Regions from separate parts of the Herbaspirillum sp. Her3 genome, predicted to be linked through region 2. Evidence: riboswitches for the same ligand, from Rfam matches in the RefSeq annotation. Region 2 holds a riboswitch; the other holds the start of a gene.
What was found. A riboswitch is a leader RNA that binds a small molecule or an ion and turns the genes downstream of it on or off. The one in region 2 is predicted to bind cobalamin.

Region 1 (4,539 bases), 350 kb from region 2:
GGCACCGGTGATGACCAGATCGACGTCCTTGCCCAGGTCCTTGGCCAGTTCGCGGACCAGTCGGGGGAATTTCTGGAACAGGCGTCCGACCGGCTGCATGCGCGTGGACAACGTGGCCCGCTGCAGTTCGCTGGAATAGCGCGAGGCGCGGCCCAGGGTTTCGGCCAGGGTCGACATGAGCGCGGCGGCCGTGCCTTCGAACTTGAACTGTTGCAGCTTTTCCAGCAGCACGGCGGCCTGGTTGGCGGCCTGTACCGATTCGCCGGCCACTTCCAGCAGGGCGTCCAGCTTGCCGGCATCGATACGGATGCTTTCTTCCTTGGTGCCGCCAGGGGAGTCGGTGGAGCGGCGGTTTTGCTGGACCGGCGCTGCGGCCTTGGGCTCGCCATCGGCTGCCGCAGCGGCGGCGGGCGCTGCCGCCGGTGCTGCTGCGGGAGCAGTGGTCGGAGCGGCTTCGGCCTGGTCCTGTGCTTCCGGGGCAGCGGCGGCTGCGCCCGGTACCAGCGCCTGGTAGAGCGCGGGCCAGTCCAGTTCGCCATTCTTCATCACGCTGGCACTGCCATCGACCGTGCCACCGGAGGCCACCGGGGCGGCTGCCACGGCAGCGGCCACCGGCACGGCAGCGGCGGGGGCGGCAGCAGCCGGCGCAGGGGCAGGGGCAGCGGGGGCGGCTTCGCTCTTGCCTTCGATGGCCTGGGTCAGGATGTCCTTCAGTTCGGTCGGCATCGAGGCCAGGCTGTCGGGCGCGGCACCGTTGGACAATTCGTTGAGCTGGTCGGCCACGAAGCCACTGGCCTGCAGTGCCGCTTCGATGGCCAGCGGCGTGACCGGAGCCTTGCCGGTGCGCAGCGCATCGAACAGGTTTTCGGTCAGGTGGCAGGCCGACACCATGGCCGGCAGGTTGACGAACCCGGCACCACCCTTGATGGTGTGGAATGCGCGGAAGACCGCGTTGAGGATTTCAAGGTCATCAGGATGTCGTTCCAGCGTCAGCAGGTGCTCTTCCACGTTGGTGGCGAGCTCCAACGCTTCAACGACAAAATCCTTGAGCATTTCGTCATCCATTAGAACCCCAGGCTATCGAGTAAGTCGTCCACGTCGTCCTGACCCATGGCGGTGCCTCCCACGGAGGGGCCATTCATCAGGGTTACCGGTTTGTCTGCATCGATCTGCGCCTTGACTTCCGGCGGCGCGTTGTCGCGCAGCAATTGCGCCAGCTCGCGCTCGGCGGCGGCGGTGATGGCCACGATCTTCTTGATCAGCTGGCCGGTGATGTCCTGGAAGTCCTGGGCCATCATGATTTCCAGCATGCGGGCCTTTTCGGCTTCGGTCGATTCCAGCACCGAGGTCGAAAACTTTTGCGAGTCGCCCGCCAGCGCCTTGAATTCGTCGATGGTCATCTGACCGGCATACAGCTTGGTCCAGCGGGCGTTGATGTCCTTGGCTTGCTCCTGCAGGCGGTCTTGCGCCGGCATGCCCGAATCGAGGGCATTGAGCACCTTGTTGGCGGCCTGTTCGGTCAGGGTGGCGATGTGTTCCAGACGGCTCTGGGCGTCGCCGATCTGCTCGGCCACGTCGGTCAGCGAGCGGTCGTAGCCCAGTTCGCGCATGGAGTCATGCAGCAGGCGCACGATGCCGCCCAGGCGTTCGTACATGGGCTTGTCGCTCTGGTCCTCCTGTTCGCCGGCAGCGGCCGCGTCCGTGCTCTGGGCGGTGGCGTCGGCAGCCGGGTCGCCGGCAGTCATGGCCGGTAGCGTCTGCGAGGAAATTTCGTCAAACAATGCTTCCAGATCAACGTCGTCGCTCATGATTACTGATTCTCCCAACAAAGGTGTGCGCTCGTGGGCGCACTGCTGTGCAAAGTTGCCCGTAGGCGGATCAAATGCGTCGTTCCAAGAGGCACAGCAACCACCTCGACCCCGATATCAGACAGATATCGGCAGCCCAAGGCGAAGTCTGAAGGCTCGCAGACCACGACAACGATTCAGGGATGACAGGTAAGGCCGGCTGAGCAGCAAAAGTCCCCCTCGACCATGCCATGGCGCCAAGTATAGGACTGCCTGCCGCCATCTCATCGGCCAAACAGCGAGTGAAATCCCCCATTTGTTTCGATTTTTCGACCGCCTTCAAAGAACTGACGGCGGCCGCGAATCAAATGTTTTCGATAAAGATATCGAATTTGTTCTATATAACTACGCTGAGCATGAATTCTATCCGGCTTTTTCTTGAAAGCAATTAAACAGCCCCGGGCTTGTGCTGATTTACATCATCCGGGGTCCGGGCTTGTGGCGGCTACGCTGCACGCCTACAATGGCGCGGTTTTGGTGCCCGCCGGCGTGTCCTCGCCGGCAGTTGAACGGGAAACACGCGCCAGGCCCGCTGCAGGTGCTCGGCAGCAGGCGGTCTGGCCAAGGTGTACTGCCCCCGCAACGGTAACCAGGTGCCGGTGGCGAGACGATTCGTTCTGATTCGTTGCGTATGGCCGGCAACGCCATCTTCCACGCCACTGTGTTTTTGCGCGAACCTTCACTTCGCCGCATGGGAAGGCCGATGGTCACGCCTGCAGTCCGGAGACCGGCCAGAACAGGAGGAAGCCGCACAGGCAATACCAGTGCGGTTTTCCGTTGAATGCAGCTTGCGGGGAGGCAGGCTGTACACCTTCATCACCTGTCTTTTTCATGCATATCGTTTATTTCCGGGCCTGCCACGGCGGTCCACGTCCCCGTTTTGCCCTGCGCACCGCTTGTGCGCTGATCCTGGTCACCCTGGCGCATCCGGCGCTGGCTGCCAGCTCTGACACCGACCAGCCGCTGTCGCCCGTGGTGGTGTCGGCCTCGCGTTTTCCCAATGATCCGGCGTTCCCGCCGGTGGCGGCCACCGTCATCACGGCCGAGCAGATCCGTGAAGCCGGCATCGGTGATGCCAACGAAGCCATTCGCAAGCTGGGTGGCGTCTACGGACGCCAGAGCCTGGCCGGTCCGCGCGATTTTCCGCTGGACCTGCGCGGCTTCGGCACCAATGGCGACCAGAACATGGTGGTGCTGGTCGATGGCGTGCGCATTTCGGAGAATGAGCTGACCACGCCGCTGCTGTCCTCGATTCCCATCGAGACCATCGAACGCATCGAGATCGTGCGCGGCGGCAGCAGCGTGCTCTATGGCAGCGGCGCCACCGGCGGCATCATCCAGATCATCACGCGCCGCCCGCAAGCCAATGCGGCGCACGGCACCGTGGTGGCCGAGGCCGGCAGCAACGGCCAGCGCGGCGGCCGGGCGGCGGTCTCGCGCGGCTGGGAGAACATGTCCATCGACGCCAGCTATGCCAAATCGCACGCCGACAACTGGCGCGACAACAGCCGTGCCAACCAGGAGAACGCCAGTGCCACGGTGCAGTGGTTCGCCAGCGACTGGCGCTTCGGCCTGCGCGCCAACCTCTCGCGCGCCGATTTCGGCCTGCCGGGCAGCCTGACGCAAGCGCAATACGAGGCCAATGCGCACCAGAGCAGCAAGCCGCTGGACCATGGTTCCTATGACAACGACAGCATCACGGCCTTCCTGGAACGCCGCTTCGGCGACATCGATGTCGCCGCCGAGCTGTCGCATCGCGAGAAGATCTCGCGCTCCACCTATGTCAGCAGCGGCTCGTCCGCACAGACCAACGTGCGCGTGACGCAGTTCTCGCCGCGCCTGCGCCAGGTGCTGGAGCGCGGCCTCTGGAAGAACGAAGCCATCGCCGGGGTCGACCTGTCCGAATGGAGTTCGGCCACCAACGCCAGCTATGGAGACAGCGATGCATCCCAGCATTCGAAGGCGCTGTACCTGCGTGATGAAATCGAGTTCGACCACAATGCCCGCCTGGCCGCTGGCGTGCGCCGCGAGCAGTTCACCCAGCTAAGTGGCTCCGGCGCCTATGGCCGCACCAGTGCCGTCAATGCCTGGGACCTGCAGGCCAGCTACGCACCGCTGCCGTTGCTGCGCGGCTTCGTCAAGACCGGCCAGAGCTATCGCCTGGCCACGGCCGACGAGAACGGTTACACGGCCTTGCCCACCGGCGCAGTCCTGAAGCCCCAGGTCTCGCATGACCTGGAACTGGGTGCGACCCTGGGCAATGCAGCACGCCAGGTGACGGTGCGCTGGTTCCGCCATCGCGTGCGCGACGAACTGTATTACGACCCCACCGCCAATGGCGGCTTCGGCGCCAACAGCAACCTGGCGCCGACCCGCCATCAGGGCGTGGAGCTGGAAGGGCGCGTGCAGCTGACCGAGACACTGGGCGCGACCGCCACCTACCAGCACGTCAATGCGCGCTTCGACGAGGGCGACAACAGCGGCAAGCAACTGGCGCTGGTGCCGGCCAATACGCTGTCGGCGCGGCTGAACTGGACATCCGGCCAGCACAGTGCCGACGTCGGTGCACGCTGGGTGGACCGCCAGCGCATGGGCAATGACTTCGCCAACACCTGCGCGCGCATGCCGTCCTTTACTACGGTCGATGCCCGTTATGCGCTGCGGGTGAGTGCCTGGGAGTTTGCCGTGACCG
Region 2 (4,539 bases):
AGGCCAGCCAGTCGTCGAGGCTGGCATCCTGTTCCAGGTCGGGATGATAGAGACCATGTTCCGGCAAGGCTTGCGCAGGTTCGTAACCATAGCCGGAGAAGAGCAGTCGATCCGACAGGCAGCGCAGCAGTTGCGCCAGATTGACGCTGCCACCACCGTTGAAATAGGCCAGCGCCTGCTGCTGCACGTCCGCTGCGGCGGTGGAGGCGGCGGCCAGTTCGGCATCGGGTTCGCCGGTGCCGGAGAGCACGATCAGGTGCCGCCCCTCGGCGCGTGCGGCCCGCAACAGTTCCGGGAAACCGGCCACCGCGCCCAGCCGCCCCAGCACGCGCAGCACGATCACCCTGGCATGGGCCAGCTCGGCACGCAGCAGGGTCGAGAGCGTACGCAGCGGCTGGCCTTGCTCATCGGTACGGGATTGCAGGGCTTGCAGATCATAGCCGGCCAGCGGTGGAAAATCCGCCGGCAACTGGCTGCGCGCAGCGGCCAGCAGGGCCAGGTCGGTCGGGGCATGCGTCAGCAGGACGATGCGGGCCAAGGATTCAGACATCGCTGGCCTCCGGTTCCGGCAGCACGTCGCCGCTGCCCAGGCGATGGAAGATCAGCTCGCTCACTTCGCGTCCCCCCTCCAGGTGTTCCACCACCACGCGCTCGATGGCGCTGGCATCTTCGCAGCGATACCAGACGCCCTCGGGATAGACCACCACCACCGGGGCCTGCGCCTTGCAGGCCACCATGCAGTGGGTACGGGTACGCTTGACGCGCAGTTCGGGGCGGGCGTCGATCTGCTCGCCCAGCACGCCGAACAGGGCTTCGGCCAGTACGCCGTTTTCGGTACAACGCGGACCCACGCACATGAGCACGTGACGATGATGGGTTCTCATGGCTTGGATAGCTTTACTTTCCCCGGCGCCGCAACGCCAGACAGAGGTCCGACACGTCAGGACAAATCAGCCGAAGCGGCGATAGAAGAAACCGGTCAGCCCGCCCAGCGCCAGCCAGAAGATGGCATTGGCGGCGGCGGTGGCACGGATGAAGGCCTGCGCCAGTTCTTCCGGCGCGACGCTGCCGTGGACCTCGGGCTGGGGCGCGCCGATGAAGTGCGGTGCCACCAGCAGCATCACGCCGGCCAGCTTCCACGGCCAGCCACGGGTAAAGACGAACAGGCCCAGGCTGGCGGCGGTCATGGCCGCGGTCATCACCCACCAGAGCTGGCGCGCATGCAGCGGCGCGGCCAGGGTGCCGGGGACTTCAGGCGGCAAGCCCAGCGACGGCGCGACGAAGAACACGCCGTAACCGGCCAGGCCCCACAGCAAGCCGCTGCGCCAGCTGATCTTGCGGCCGCTCAGGGTAAAGGCCGCCACCAGCATCAGCGCAAAACCGACCGCCATGCTGACGTTGGCCAGCACGGTGTAGCCGGTGCGTTCAGCGCCGTCAGCGGGTTCCCAGGCATCGGCGTCATGGGCGTGCTCGTGCTCATGGGCATGCTCGTGGGCATCGGCTGCGTGGGCAGCTGATTCACCGGCCTTTTCATATTCCTCTGCCTTGAGGATGATCTTCTCGACCTGGAATTGCTGTACCCCCGACAGCAGCACGCCCGACAAGGCGCCTGCAATGACCACCGCCGACGCCATGCGCCGCAAGACCGTCCAGTTCATCGTCCGCTCCTCAGTGGCAAGGGAAGCCGGCCGAGTGGCGGCCATCGTGGGCGGCATTGTGCAGCTCGACCTTGGAGGCGAAGCCGGCACCGTAGATCAGCGCCACGCCCAGCGCAAAGGCCAGCAGCGAAGGCGCGATGCGGTCGCGCCAGACCTGGCTGCCGGTGTGAACGGAGGGGGTGGAGTCGGCGACTTGGCGGGCATTCAGACCGGAGGGAGTGGACATGCGCTTTCCTTGGACAGGTGGATGAAACGAAGGAAGCCACGCGGCGAGCGCCCAAGCACGATCCCGCCGTCATCGGACGGCGCCGGTTCACACCAGCGGGAAATGATGGAAGCTTTCCGCATGATCGCCCTCCGCGATGCATTGAAGAAGTTGCCACTGGCCGGTCTCCGGGCTGGCGAGGGGAAGCCTGGGCTTCGGGACAGGCGCCTTCCCATGCGCGCGGCACAGTGGCGTAGTGCGTGTCCTTCCTCGCTTACCGTTGCGGGGGCAGCGCCGGCCTTGGCGCGGTGCTGTGGCACCGGCCGCACCGGCTTCCCGTTTCAATCCCTGGCGCGGCTGCGCGCGGGATACCAGAAGCAATGCTCAAGGCACGAAGTATAAAGGCGGGGACCGGCTTGGGCAACCGCGATTGTCAGCGGAAGTGGTCAAGCTGCCTGCTGGCGGCGGCTTTAGCGGGGGGTGTCGGGACGCGCCGGCAGGCCCGGCGAGACAGGCGCCGGCGAGGATGAGGACGGCACGGGCGATGCCGCCAGTTTGTAATACAGGGTCATTTCCACACCCATGCGGCTGGGGATGCGGGCCACGTAGGCCGAGCGCTGGCGCGTGCCGCCGCCCTGCCCGTGCATTTCCATCAGGCACAGGTAGCGCTCGCCCAGGTAGCCCAGCATGGCAAACAAAGCCTTGTGCGGGCGTTCCAGGCGGGGCGCGGCGTCCGGGCTCAGGCCCACGGCGCGGTCGAGGTAGCCCCGGTGCGAGTTGACGAAGAGGTAGTCGCGTCCGGGCGGCTTGCCACTGGCATAGCCGATGCGCAGCATGCGGTTGTCGCCATCGGGCAGGTACAGGCTGTACGGCGACGCCGGGCCGCCTTCCATGACCTCGACCCGGCCTGCGACGGGATCGATGCTGACCGCGCTCAAGGGCATCTGGTCCACGGCCAGGCAACTATCGAGCACTTCTTCAGGCGGTGCTGGCGGCCCTGGCAACGCTGCCAGGCAGACGAAGAGCAGGATCAACGGCAAGCAGCGCAGCATGTTTGCCTTGGAACGGTACAAAGGGGCAAGGAAGCGGTTCAAGGGCGGCTCCTTCAGGCAACAGGGATGGGGGCGGGCGCGGCGAGGATCAAACCTCACCCCCATAGTTGCAGAAGGGCAATGCAATGAATATGAGAAAACTCTCAATGACGACAGGAAGTCTCTTCTTACTGGCTTTTTGAATGCTTGGCCTGCCTGGTCGTCAACGGCAGACCGGAAGCTGTCGCCTCTTCAGCGCGTCTGGCCCGCCACGCTGGCAAAGAGATCCAGGGAGATGAAATGCCACTGCGCTGCTTCGGCGTCGTACAGCGCGAGCTGGTTGATTTCCTGGCCGGGCGCGGTCGTGGCGGGTACCCGCTCGATGGCGCGGGCGGCATGCCGGTGTCGCTCGGGCGGGCTCAGTCTCAGCAGGCGGGCATCGGTCTCGCAGCGGGCAAACAGGCCGGCGCACTCCCACAAGCGGGCCGCACACTCCAGATCGGCCAGCCCGATGTCCAGGGTGATGGTGTCTATCCGCTCCGACACCCTGGCCATCTTGGCCGAGAACAGCCGTACCGGTCCGCCCTGCTCACGCACTGCCAGGCAGCCTTCGTGGGCGCCCCAGGCGACGTGCAGGCAGTACGGCAGATAGCCGTGGTGGCGCGCGATCAACTCGTCCGGAGAAAATGCCGAGGCCGGCAGCACCCGGTAAGCCTCGGGCGACAAGCCCAGCCAGAGAGCATCCAGACTGGCCTCGAAGGGCGACAGATAGACCACCATCGCCTGGCTGCCGCTGGCCTCACCGGACATGACCGGCTCGCACAGTACCTGGGCGGCACCTCCGCCAGCGGGAGACTGGCGCACCAGCACATAGAGCGGCAGCGCCGCCACGACGCAATGCCGGCGACCGGCGGGAAAGCCAAGGGACTGCGGGGGATAAGGGAACACGGCGCCACTCCTCAGGGAAAACACGACCGTGGCGGCAGCCCTGCTCGATTCATCTGCTGTCGCCGAAAAAAAGACATGTTTTCACAGATACAAAGCGGCTTGAATGAGAAAAGTCTCAATCCACGCGGGAGAATGGTGCCGGGAGAATGGTGCCGGGAGAAGGCCGAGGATAGGCCGGTTCCGGCCCATGTGAAGGAAAACGCCATGCGCCTGCCGCCAAGCCAGTGCGCACGACTCGCACACCGCGACGCGTCCTCAGCGCATGAAAGGACAGGCAAAAAAACAGCCGGCCTGGCGCGCAGCCAGGCCGGACAGAGAGCGTACCGTTACATGCGCAAGGGCTGGTCGGTAGGACGGGGGCTCAGCGGCGGGTCTTCCACCGGTACCGGCTCATCATCGGGCAGCGGCGGCGGTGGCATGTTGGGTTCGTTGACGGGCGGGGTTTCCTGGGGGGTATGCAGGGTCTGGTTCAAACAGGCCTCCTCTGGTGCGGCAATTCCGGGCGCGGGCAGCAGCGCGCGCTCAGCGCTGGCCGCCCATGGGGTTCTGATGGGGGATGGGGTCCAGCGGCGGGGTCGGGTCCAGCGGCGGGACTTCCACGGGCGGGGTGTCCTGGGGCTTGTGCATGGTGTTCTCCTGGGCGGGTGGAAGGGGCGGGCTGACGCCGGGATGCGGCAGGATGCCGTCATCGGCGTTG

Region 1: linked by a shared signal. The riboswitch ahead of ACVC5H_RS09925 (TonB-dependent receptor) and the one ahead of ACVC5H_RS11545 (CbtB domain-containing protein) in region 2 are both predicted to bind cobalamin.

What each region holds. Positions count from the first base shown of each region.
Region 1 covers NZ_CM176328.1:2,156,235-2,160,773, forward strand. The annotation lists gene ACVC5H_RS09910 (chemotaxis protein CheA) at 1-1,065, opposite strand, end outside; gene ACVC5H_RS09915 (protein phosphatase CheZ) at 1,065-1,808, opposite strand; cobalamin riboswitch at 2,306-2,597, shown strand; gene ACVC5H_RS09920 (hypothetical protein) at 2,555-2,680, opposite strand; gene ACVC5H_RS09925 (TonB-dependent receptor) at 2,679-4,539, shown strand, end outside.
Region 2 covers NZ_CM176328.1:2,507,171-2,511,709, reverse strand. The annotation lists gene ACVC5H_RS11560 (cobaltochelatase subunit CobN) at 1-550, opposite strand, end outside; gene ACVC5H_RS11555 ((2Fe-2S) ferredoxin domain-containing protein) at 543-884, opposite strand; gene ACVC5H_RS11550 (CbtA family protein) at 951-1,658, opposite strand; gene ACVC5H_RS11545 (CbtB domain-containing protein) at 1,669-1,884, opposite strand; cobalamin riboswitch at 2,026-2,254, opposite strand; gene ACVC5H_RS11540 (hypothetical protein) at 2,334-2,957, opposite strand; gene ACVC5H_RS11535 (hypothetical protein) at 3,147-3,842, opposite strand; gene ACVC5H_RS11530 (hypothetical protein) at 4,169-4,315, opposite strand; gene ACVC5H_RS11525 (hypothetical protein) at 4,365-4,539, opposite strand, start outside.